2 linked regions of the Rubinisphaera italica genome follow. Each later gene encodes a partner of the first gene's protein in a complex. Links are inferred from orthologs where the notes say so. Each region holds a gene or a part of one and is shown on either strand. Other genes may lie near its edges.

The links. The genes of interacting proteins can lie anywhere in the genome.
Region 2: the proteins of secY (region 1) and secA are in contact, whole or in part, in a crystal structure (PDB 3DIN), measured with the Thermotoga maritima proteins. The link is inferred for Rubinisphaera italica from one-to-one orthologs. Residues at the interface, in WP_004081795.1 of Thermotoga maritima: Glu108, Gly109, Glu110, Glu111, Ala236, Glu237, Arg238, Arg239, Ile240, Thr241, Ile242, Gln243, Tyr244, Ala245, Arg246, Arg247, Val248, Thr249, Gly250, Arg251, Arg252, Val253, Tyr254, Gly256, Ala257, Ser258, Thr259, Tyr260, Leu261, Pro262; in WP_004082002.1 of Thermotoga maritima: Glu261, Ala262, Arg263, Lys300, Ala301, Arg302, Thr303, Ile304, Ile305, Leu323, Tyr324, Asp325, Pro326, Val329, Ser330, Tyr333, Ile336, Lys340, Phe345, Val349, Glu363, Phe364, Tyr374, Ser375, Gly376, Gly377, Glu393, Ile395, Thr482, Ser483.

The regions. Positions count from the first base shown.
Region 1 is NZ_SJPG01000001.1:4,853,979-4,859,219, reverse strand. The notes cover bases 1,465-4,301. They hold secY (preprotein translocase subunit SecY), read left to right. Parts: upstream 1,465-2,117; coding sequence 2,118-3,485; downstream 3,486-4,301. Other genes in these bases: map (type I methionyl aminopeptidase), read left to right, coding at 3,682-4,301; rplO (50S ribosomal protein L15), read left to right, coding at 1,465-1,757. Outside these bases: rplF (50S ribosomal protein L6), read left to right, coding at 1-37; rplR (50S ribosomal protein L18), read left to right, coding at 239-604; rpsE (30S ribosomal protein S5), read left to right, coding at 683-1,162; more of rplO, read left to right, coding at 1,308-1,464; more of map, read left to right, coding at 4,302-4,458. UniProt on the Escherichia coli protein: The central subunit of the protein translocation channel SecYEG. Consists of two halves formed by TMs 1-5 and 6-10.
Region 2 is NZ_SJPG01000001.1:5,955,667-5,962,133, reverse strand. Bases 1,019-5,081 are described here. They hold secA (preprotein translocase subunit SecA), read left to right. Parts: upstream 1,019-1,329; coding sequence 1,330-4,881; downstream 4,882-5,081. Also shown: Pan54_RS22740 (DUF1570 domain-containing protein), read right to left, coding at 1-553; Pan54_RS22725 (hypothetical protein), read left to right, coding at 5,399-5,932. UniProt on the Escherichia coli protein: Required for protein export, interacts with the SecYEG preprotein conducting channel.

The DNA of each region.
Region 1 (5,241 bases):
AATTCGCCGTAAAGCTGGTAAAGCTTTCGCGAAATAACGGGATTAAATTCGGCTTAAGCCGATTATTTCGAGCCGTGTCCTAATGCCTGAAGTCATTAGGTTCACATGCTTTGGAAAATAAATGAATTTCTCTGGCTTCCAGCAAGAAATCATTCAGCAATCACGATACTATCTGGCGTCACTGGCACAGATATTTTGGCACAGTTAATATAAGCTTTGAGGAAGTTGGCGATCGGCCATGAAAGTTCAAAAACGAGTCACAAATCGACGGAATCGTCGTGCTTTCCGCGTCCGTAATCGAGTTCGCTCAATTGGGAAACTGCGATTGTCAGTCTTTCGCAGCAACTGCCATATGTACGCTCAGATCATTGATGATGCCGCAGGGAACACTGTTGTTTCTGCAAGTACCATCGAGCCTGCAATTGCAGGCCCCAGCAAGTATGCCGGTAATGTTGAAGGCGCTACAAAAGTGGGACAACTGCTTGCAGAACGAGCAAAAGAAAAAGGGATCGACGCGGTTGCGTTTGATCGCGGCAGTTATAAGTACCATGGTCGCGTAAAAGCACTTGCTGATGCGGCCCGTGAAGGCGGATTGAACTTCTAAGGTATTTCTGCTCGTCGATAACAAGATGGGCTTTTGAAGACAACTAATTGATCATATTGAAGAATTGGGAGTGAAGCGTTGGCTACGGAAACCAAATCAGACTCACAGGAACAAGTCGTACAAATCCGACGTTGTGCCTGCGTAGTCAAAGGAGGACGGCGGTTCAGCTTTGCAGCCATGGTCGTTGTCGGAAATCATAAAGGCGAGGTTGGCTGGGGATACGGTAAAGGGAACGAAGTTCCTACCTCCGTAGAAAAAGCGGTCAAGGATTGCAATCACCATAAGATTCGCGTGAATCTGAATGGCGATACGATTCCTCATCAGATTGAAGGTCGATTCGGTTCTGCCCGTGTTCTGCTCCTGCCTGCCAATCCTGGTACAGGTATTATTGCGGGAGCCAGTGTGCGTGCGGTTGTTGAATCCGTCGGTATTAAAGACATCCTGACCAAGGTTCGCGGATCCACCAATCCGATCAATGTGGTTAAGGCAACTTTTGATGCTTTGTCTAAGTTGCGTAACCGGGATGATTTTGCTCGCTTACGTGGTGTAGACGTTTAATTTTGTCAGAGACTCCGGTATTGGATTTCGTTACCGGTTATAAATGAGCCAAATGTTTCGCAGTTTTTGCGATTGAAGATAAATAGACACTGAGAGACGAGACCGTATGTTACGAGTCGTCTCGACATACGGGAAAGTTACTCCCATGATTATCGATGATGTCCATCGCGGCATACATAAGCGTAAAAAACGTAAACGAATTGGTCGTGGCGTAGGTTCAGGACATGGCAAGACTTCAGGTCGTGGCCATAAAGGTTATGGATCTCGTGCTGGCTCCAGTACTCGCCGTGGGTTTGAAGGTGGTCAGACGCCAATCTTCATGCGAGTTGCCAAACGTGGTTTTAACAACCGCGCCTTTGCCGATGTCGTCGCGATTATCAATCTTTACGATCTGGAGAAGCATTTCCAGGACGGCGAAGATGTGACACCTGAAGCATTGAAGAAAAAAGGTTTGGTTCACGGCAATTTCGATGCTGTGAAACTGCTGGGGAATGGTGAGTTGACGAAGAAGTTGAACGTCAAATTACACCGGTTCTCTGCCTCAGCGGAAGATAAAGTGACTTCGATTGGCGGAAAAGTGGAACCGATTGTTTAGTCACAATCAGTATGAGATTAAGTACATGCCTTTCCAGTTCGGGAAGGCATTTTTTTTGAACTGATAACGTTCGATTTCGTTTTGATGGCTTAAGACAGGCCCGTTTTGGGCCTATTCGGCGCTACTTTTAGAAAGAGCATTCGTTTCATCCCATTTCTTTAGGTGATGGGCTTGCGAAAATAGCAAAGATGAACGAAAACTCTCATACCCATAATTAGCGGGACTTGCTAAAACTCCCAATTGGAGTCTTCAGCAATCAGGCCGATCTGATTTAAAATGAATACTATGCGTGGATTGGATCCACGTGAAGTTCCTACTCTCAATTTGTATAAGCTCTCGTAAGACTCAGGATTATCGTCGATGTTTGGAAAGCTGATCACGATGTTTCGCATTCCCGAATTGCGAAACAAAATTTTGCTGACTGTCGGATTGCTGGCGGTTTACCGGCTTGGTTTTTGGATTCCACTGCCGTTCATCGATCAGGAATTATTCCGCATGCAGATGGAAAAGCTGCAGCAGGGTGGTTCCGGGTTTGGCCAAGTGATTCAAATGGTTTCTCTGTTCTCAGCATCTAACCTGGGGAACTCGACCATCTTCGGTCTGGGAATCATGCCATACATTTCTGCCTCGATTATCTTCCAGCTGATGGGGTCGGTGTATCCGCCGCTTGAGGCACTTCAGAAAGAAGGGGAGTCTGGTCGTAAGAAAATCAATGAATACACCCGTTACGCGACGGTCGTGATTTGTCTGCTGCAAAGTTTCTTCTGGATTCGGGCGATCTCGGCCGGTTTTGGAGCAGACGAAGCGGGCTTGATTATGAAAGAGTATGACTGGTGGCTCGTGCACATCATGGGTGCTCTGATTATGACTGCAGGGACAATTTTCCTGATGTGGCTGGGTGAGCAGATTGATGAATACGGAATTGGTAACGGGATCAGTTTGCTGATCATGGCGGGGATTCTGGCACAGATGCCGACCTCGATGTGGGAGTTTCTGCAGCCAGCCTTTGAGAATGGGATTCGAGCCGGTTCCGAGACGGGAATCGATCGTTTGATTCTGTTGCTGGCCTTGTTCATTGGTGTCGTTGTCGGAGTGATTGCGATGACGCAGGGGCAGCGTAAAATTCCGATTCAAAGTGCGAAGCATGTGCGTGGCCGCCGTGTGATGGGTGGGCAGCGACAGTATCTGCCACTCAAAGTGAATCAGGCTGGTGTGATGCCCATCATTTTCGCATCGAGCCTGCTGATGTTCCCTTACTTCCTGTTTTCGCAGGCGGCGAATATCTTTACGGATTCGCTGACATTGAAAACTCTGGCCAATGCATTCGGGCAGGGTCGCGGTTTCCTTTATAATCTGTGCTATGTCGCTCTGATTTACTTCTTCTGTTACTTCTGGACCGCCATTACGTTCAACCCGAAAGATATGGCCAATAACCTGAAAGATTACGGCAGCTTCATTCCTGGGTATCGTCCGGGCACACGAACGGCGACTTATCTTGAGCAGGTGATGGTGCGAATCACTTTTGTCGGAGCTGGATTCCTGGCAGTTGTGGCGATCATCCCGACGATTGTTGCTCGCTGGATGAATATCCCGTTTATGCTGGCCAGCTTCTACGGGGGGACAGGTCTGTTGATTGTGGTTTCAGTTGCCCTGGATCTGGTTCAGAAAATTGACAGTCATCTGGTCATGAGAAACTACACCGGGATGCTGGAGTCAGACGATAATTAGGCTTTGAGTCTGCGTAAGTATTACTTTGAATGGGTGAGGGCTATTATTGGCCTTCACCCTTTTCTTATTTGTGTGAAATGAAACAATGGGCCTGAGGCAAGTCTTCATGATATTGTAGGTTGGGTTACGCTTCGCTATCCCAACCTGCTTTGATGAGTTCAATAATTTTGTGCTGTTTGTTAGCGGGATAGTCTGAGTGATAATATTAAAAAGTCGTCGTGAAATTGAGAAAATGCGAGAAGCGGGGCACCTCGTTTCTGAAGCTCATCAGTTAATTTCTTCTATGATCATGCCGGGAATCAGCACCGCTGAGATCGACCAGGCGGTTGAGCAGTTGTTTGCTGAGCGAGATGCCATCCCCCTGTTCAAAGGTGTTCCCGGGCCGGTTCCGTTTCCGTCCGTGTGCTGCATGTCCGTTAATGAAGAAATCGTCCATGGAATTCCCAGCACCAGGAAACTGGTGGAGGGGGATATCATCAGCGTCGATACCGGTTGCAAAGTTAAAGGCTGGTGCGGTGACTCGGCCTGGACTTATGCAGTTGGTCAAGTTGATGAGCAAAAACAGTTGTTATTGCAGGTTGGCGAGCAGACACTCGATTTAGCGGTCGAGCAAATGGGCAAATGCCGCTGGTGGAGCGAAGTGGCGCGCCAGATGGAAGAGTTTGTTGATCAGCACGGATTCAGTTCTGTTGAGGACTTTGTTGGCCACGGCATTGGCCGGGATATGCATGAGGATCCTCAGGTGCCGCATTATGTCGATAAAGAAACCCTCGAAAAAGATTTTGAATTGAAGCCAGGTCTGGTGATTGCCGTCGAGCCGATGGTCAATGCAGGCACAAATCAATTGTATATACGGAATGATCACTGGACAGTCTCGACGAAAGATGGTTTACCAAGTGTTCACTTTGAGCACACCATTGCAATGACGAAAGACGGTCCGGAAATTCTCACTCCCAGGCTTGAAAAAGTCTGAAGCAAGCGATTGATACCGCGTTCCTAATGAAAACCGGGATATCATCAGACCCGGTTGGCTGGGTCGCCCCGGAAGAAAAGCCCCCGGATCGTTGAACTTCCGGGGGCTTCCGTTAAAGCGGAACACCCCCCCCCGCCACCCAGAAGCGGAGTGCCACCCGAAGTGGAGAAACATCTCTCGTTCCGCCTCGCTGACCAGTTTTTTGCATAAAATGGCATAGAAGATTTGACGATGAGAGTTTAACCAAATTGCTAATCGTTAGTCGTCCCCTCGCTGACGTTTCGGGTTAAGATGCGGAGGCGATGGCGCACTGTCGAGCATATCCAAAAATTACCTGCAGCGTTCAGCAGGAGCAAATGCATCGTTTCTAGGATATTTGATGTCCATGCGACTGCAGAGACCATTTAAAAATGGTCTAGTAATTGCTATTTTTGTATCTGGCGTTATGCAAAACTTCAGATTTAACTCAAAATGACAGCAGGTCGCCCGGAAATTGTCTTGATTGGAGTGATTCGGCACAGCAAATTTCGATTTTCCTGATCTCAGTCCGCTGTTTGGGTTGTCAGAGTGAAACTCAGATGTCTATAATTCGCGATTCAAACTTCAACGGTCTGCCGAATCAGGGCTTCAGGGTCACGGTTTGCTCGCAGTTAACGGACAAGCTGTTCGTTCATGAGGGGTTCAGTGCAATAAAATAAGCCTGAAATCACTCATGCAAACCGGCAGGTGTAAAATCGGTGCGTGTTTTTTGGAAGCTAATCACTGGCAAGAGCTTTCAATTTC
Region 2 (6,467 bases), 1.1 Mb from region 1 along the record:
TCCAGCCAAACCGGGGATGATCGACTTCCTTATTACGCAGCTTATCCCGCTCGAAGGTCGTCATCCATTCCTCACCCTGCCGAACATATCCCCGCATGAGCCGGGCGGAGGTGTGATCGGAATCGAACTGCAGCAACAGATTGATGAGCTCAAAGGCAAATGTAGGTGAAGTCGTTTGCGAGCGCCTGGCCAGTAGATAAAGTTTCTGGGCATATTTTTCACAATTCTGACGAAATTCGACATGCAAATCTCGCTCGTCTGGTGGGAGATCGAACCGGATTTCCGGCTTGATTTTCCGGGGCAGGGTGCTGAGTTGCTCTTTTTCTCCGGAGAGAAGAGCCAGTTTGAGATCGATTTCCGTGACCAGGTCACGATTTGTCAACTGAGCCGCCTGGACTCGGAGTTCGGTCAAATCGTCAATCAGTTGCTCAGTTTCGGTCTGATAATCCTCATAAGCTCGTTCCAGTCGGCTATCGGCCTGAACAGATGAAGTGGTCAGGATGAGGGGGAGAATTAGAAAACAGAATTTATTAAGGTGGGAGTGTCTATTCACTGGGCTGCTCTTTATGGACAAATTCGTGAGACTGGACAGGAATTTATAAACTGGAAATGCCGTAATGTACTTCAGTGTAAGGTGATACGTAAATTCTTCGCTCCCCCCTCGCTGACACTTTGGGTTTGGATGGTCACTTGGGTGGCGGGGGCGCTCCGCTTTAGCGGAAGCCCCCGGAAGTTGTGAGTTCGGGGGCTTCTCTTCGAGAGCGCCCCCGCCACCCACGTCAAATTTATATCAATGATGGTTGATTGCTGGTTAATGTCTCCGCCTGCCAAAAGTCGCCGTGAATTCCGTGCAACCCGCCATTGACCCCATTTTACAATCGCAATAACATTTTACATTGTTATTACTTACGGCATCCGTACAGACAAACCGCAAATTCAGTGCCAGTCTGGCGCGACGTTTGCCAGATGGATTGTTATGATGCTGAGTGATCGACAATGCTGTCATTATGGCAATTCGGATACATTGTGCCTGAATTTGCCAAATGAGCCAAGGGCATTGTTCACTCAAACAAACAGCTCCATCAGTCCTGTGCGGATCTCGTTCAGGATGGATCGATATGAAATCGACGCGCAAGGTGCGTACAGGAAAATCGTTTACTTATAGAACAGACAGACGAACTGGATTTGAGCGTTGAAGATTGAGAGTTGCAGGAATCGAACTATTAAACCCTCAACACTCAACCATTAACCCTCAACCCACTTAGTCAGGAACTTTGGCGGCGGATCGTTGAATTCGTCATTTGCGAAGTGTCTGAGGATAGAAGAGTCATGGAATTTCTGGAAAAGCTTGGCGACTGGTTTACAGGCCTGACGTCATTGATCGATTCGTTTATCAAGCGGTTTTTCGGCTCCGATAACGACCGACTGATTCGCAAAATTGGTTTCGTTCGCGATAAGGACGGCAACGACACGATCACGCCGGGCAGTGCCCTCGACCGTATCGATCAGCTCGAACCCGAATACGAGAAACTTTCCGAAGGGGAGCTGAAAGGTCTCACGGAGAAATTCCGCGCCCGCCTGAACGACGGCGAAACGATGGACGACATTCTGCCGGAAGCCTTTGCTGCGGTTCGCGAAGGCGGTAAGCGATATCTCAAAATGCGTCACTATCCCGTGCAGATGGTCGGGGGTTATGTGCTGCATAAGGGCAATATTGCCGAAATGGTGACTGGGGAAGGTAAGACGCTCGTCTCGACATTGCCCGCTTATCTGAACGCCCTGGCTGGCAAAGTGCATGTCGTAACGGTCAACGATTACCTGGCCAAACGCGATATGGAATGGATGGGAGCCCTGCATATTGGACTCGGCCTGAACGTCGGCGCGATTCAATCGCAGATGTCGTATCTCGAACGACAGGCCGCTTATGCCTGCGATATCACATACGGCACAAACAACGAACTCGGCTTCGATTACCTCCGCGACAATATGAAACCCCGAGCCGACATGCAGGTGCAAGGCCCGCTCGATTTCGCCATCGTCGATGAAATCGACAACATTCTGATCGACGAAGCCCGAACTCCGCTCATCATTTCCGGACCTGCTCACGACAATCTGGAAAAATATCCCCTGGCTCACAAAATTGCCAAGCAACTCCAGCGGGATGAGCATTTCGAAGTCAAAGAAAAAGAACATACCTGCCATCTGACTGACGAGGGAATTCGTCGCGCAGAAGAACTGGCAGGCGTCGATAGTTTCTACACAGCCGGCAACATGGAATGGCCGCATTTAATTGATAACTCACTGCGAGCCATCCACCTGTTCAAGAAGGATGTGACTTACGTTGTCGAAAACGGCGAAGTCGTTATTGTCGATGAACATACAGGCCGCAAAATGTATGGACGGCAGTGGAGCGATGGTTTGCATCAGGCTGTCGAAGCCAAAGAAGGGGTCAAAATCAAAGAGACGACCCAGACACTCGCCACGATTACCCTGCAGAACTTCTTCAAACTTTATGGCAAACTTGGCGGCATGACCGGAACCGCCATGACCGAAGCGAACGAGTTCTACAAGATTTATAAACTCGATGTCATCGCCATCCCGACCAACCGACCAACCCAACGAAAGAACTTCCCGGATGTCATTTTCCAGTCGTCCGAAGAAAAATGGAAAGCGGTTTGCGAAGAAATTCGGGATGTCGGTAAAACGGGACGTCCGATTCTTGTCGGTACCGCTTCTATCGAGAACTCTGAACTGATCAGTAAAAAGCTTAAAAAGTACGGTATTGAACACGGCGTGTTGAACGCGAAGTATCATGAAAAAGAAGCCGAGATTGTTTCACAGGCGGGCCGACTGAACGCGGTCACCATCTCGACCAACATGGCTGGTCGTGGTACCGATATCATCCTCGGCGGTAACCCGGAGCATCTCGCCTGGGAAGAACTCAAAGAGCGATACGGCTCCCGACTCGATGTCCCCAAATCGGAATGGGATGACACCTCCCGTAAAATCGCCGATCGCGAAGGCATGAAAGAGGAAGCAAAAGTCGTCCGCGACAAAGGCGGCCTGTATGTGATCGGTACTGAACGTCACGAAGCTCGCCGTATCGACCTGCAGTTGCGTGGTCGTTCCGGACGCCAGGGCGATCCCGGTTCGAGCCGCTTCTTCATCTCTCTCGAAGATGACCTGATGCGAATTTTCGCGGGCGATTTCGTTCGCAGCCTCCTCGGCTCGCTCGGGATGAAAGATGGCGAAGCGATCGAAAGTCCGATGGTCACCCGTCAAATCGAAAAGGCTCAGAAGAAACGCGAAGAGACGCACTTCGAACAGCGTAAGAATCTGCTCGAATATGACGAAGTGATGGACGAACAACGCAAGCGAGTTTACACCTACCGTCAGCAGATTCTCGATGGGGCGAACTGCCGTCAGTTGATTCTCGATATGATCGAACGTCAGGTTGGACGAGCGGTCGATCACTTCCTCGATAAGGATTACCGCTGGGAAACCATTGCCGCCTGGACGCATCAAAACTTCCTCGTTGAAGTCGAGCCGAGCGAAATTCGCGGGATGGAAGCCGATCAACTCAAGCAGTACCTCAAAGAACAGGCGATGCGGCAGGCAGAGGATGAGATCGTCGAACAAATCGAAGAATTCCTGCCCGCAGATGCGGAAAATCAACGCGACTGGAACTGGCTCGGCCTGGCTCGCTGGGCCAACAACCGATTCAGCATCAATCTCAACGATAAAGAACTCAAGGAAGCCGGTCGCGATAACCTCACCGTGCTCATTTACGATCGTGCTCAAAAGTCTCTCGAAAAACTCGACTTCTCGAATGTCGATCACATGCTCGATGACCAACTCGGCGCGAAGACCGTCAGTGGCTGGTTGAGCCAGCAGTATGGAATTCATATTCCTGCAGAAGAGTTCAAGGAACTCGAGCAACATCAGGTCGAAGAACTTGTGCTTGATCGGATTATCAAAGACTACCGCAACCGCGAAATCAGCTTCCCGGTTTCCGTCGGCATGTCCCGCTTCATGAGTCGTTCCCGCAACAGCGATCAGTTCGATCGTCAGGGCCTGGCTCGCTGGGCCGAGTCGCGATTCCGCACGCATTTCGAAATGGAATCGATCGACAACAAATCCCGCAACGATCTCGAAGAACTGCTCATCCAACGCAGCCGGGATTTTTATCCGGGCGAGAAGTTAACTGAAGAAGTCGAAGAAAAAATCGGGGCCACTTACAAGTCCACTGGAGAGGAATCAGCCGAACCAAACACCCCGGCTCTGCAGGGGATGATTGACTGGGCCAATCAGCAGTTTGAAGCGAGCCTGAATGTCGACGAGTTCACCGGCGTGACAGCCGTCGAAGCGCAGAATCGACTGCTGCGGGAATTCGACTCGCATTACCGCCCCGAGTTTTCTCAGGCCGAGCGATCAATTCTGCTCGAAGTGCTCGACCATGCCTGGAAAGAGCATCTGTACTTCATGGACCATCTCCGCTCGGGAATTGGTCTGGTCAGTTATGCCCAGAAGGATCCGAAGGTTGAGTACAAACGCGAAGGGATGAAAGCGTTCGAGCAGATGTGGATGCGTGTCGGCGAGCAGGTCACCTCGGCCATCTTCCGCGTCGAAAACGAAAGCCCGGACTTCGTCGGCTCCCTCTGGAACATCTCCTCAGCGACCCACGCGGTTCCCGATGCCTCGATCCCCGAAACCAACGGCACCCACGAATCGAGTAGCCAATCCCAACCCGGCCCCGAACCAGGAGCCCCGGAACAACCAATCGACCCGATCCGCAACACCGGAGACAAAGTCGGCCGCAACGACCCCTGCCCCTGCGGCAGCGGCAAAAAATACAAAAAATGCTGCGGAGCAAACGACTGAGTAAAAACCAAAGTTATGTAGGGCAGGCTCCTGCCTGCCTTCCTTTTGTGGAAGGTCGATTGAATGCCGAATTATCGACGTGCCTCTATCCCTGGCGGGACATATTTCTTTACAGTTGTCACTCATCGCCGACGTCGATTATTTCACCTCGCAGAAAATCGAATGATTCTCGGTGATGCAATCCGCGAATGTCAGCGAGATTGGCCTTTCCTACTCAACGCCGTCGTTCTCTTGCCAGATCACTGGCACGCGATTTGGACCTCACTTCGATTACATCCACTACAATCCCGTCAAACACCAACTCGTCGAGTGTCCGAAAGATTGGGAAGCGACAAGCTTCCATCGTTGGGTGAAGCAAGGAGTCTACCCTGATGACTGGGGCTGCAAAAATTATCCGCCAATCAAAATTTCTGAAACGAAGAATGATTATGGAGAACCACTGTAAGCACAATCCAGGGAAGGCAGGCAGGAGCCTGCCCTACTGGGCTATGCATTTAGCACGATACGAAAATCCACCATGCAAATTACAATAACTCTATCAGATGCAGAAGCCTCTCAACTCCAATCGATGGCTAATGCAATGAAACTCGATCTCGAAGAGACTCTTCGCGTCTATCTTCGATCATTATACAGTGCCTCGCATGACTTACCATTCAAACCAGCTTCGGAGATGAGTTACGAAGAGGCTCTTGCGATTGTTCGTCACGCTGAATCCGGAATAGATGGTACATTTTTTCGTTTAAGAATGGGGAATGATCCAGGGTTAGCAGAAACATTACGACTGCGGATGGCATTGCGAGTTCTCTTTCACCATTTACGCGAGAAAGATTCCATTCCACTTCCAGTATGCGAAGCCGCCGCCTCTATTCTCTTTCATGAACGCGAAGCACGCATAAATCTTCAATCGAATAGCTCAAATATCCGTCCAGAATTACTCAGTTCTGAACTCTTCGATATCCAACTTCACGCGTTTCAACTTCTCAGTGGGGCGAGTTATGATGCTGATCGCGTCCGTCCCGATCTCGGGGATCATATGGATAATTCAGCTTGAGTATGCTGTGCTTTCGCAGGGTGGCCAAACCGATTTTGTCGGTTGGGTGCTGAAAGCACAAGATGCTTTACCGTTCGCGCTCCATGTCTATCTAAACTGCGAATTCATCATCCACGGGATGGCCCAGACGCATTCGTCTGGCCCTTACTGGTTTTTGAGTCGTTGGATGTTTTCAAAGTCGGAATCCGTATGTTGGTTTCCTCTTGTCGCTCCGCGACCCAACTGACAAAATCGGTCGTGCGATCCGCGTTTAAACGCACCTTTCTCTGGGTGTTATTGCACGAGCATTTATAATTCACGTCAAATTCAAATTGAAAGAAAGGTGCGTCTCGACGCACCCTACTTCACTCACGGATTCAAGTCACGCCTGCATATTGAACACTATCGCGACACACGAGATACCGATATCGCGGCGTTGGTCAGGATTGGGCAAAGCGCCGGATTTGATATTGTCGACACAGAAGCACACAATTGGGCATCACCTGCACCTGCGGGAAGCGATGACTAGTAATCGTAAGAGTGGGATTAAACGCAC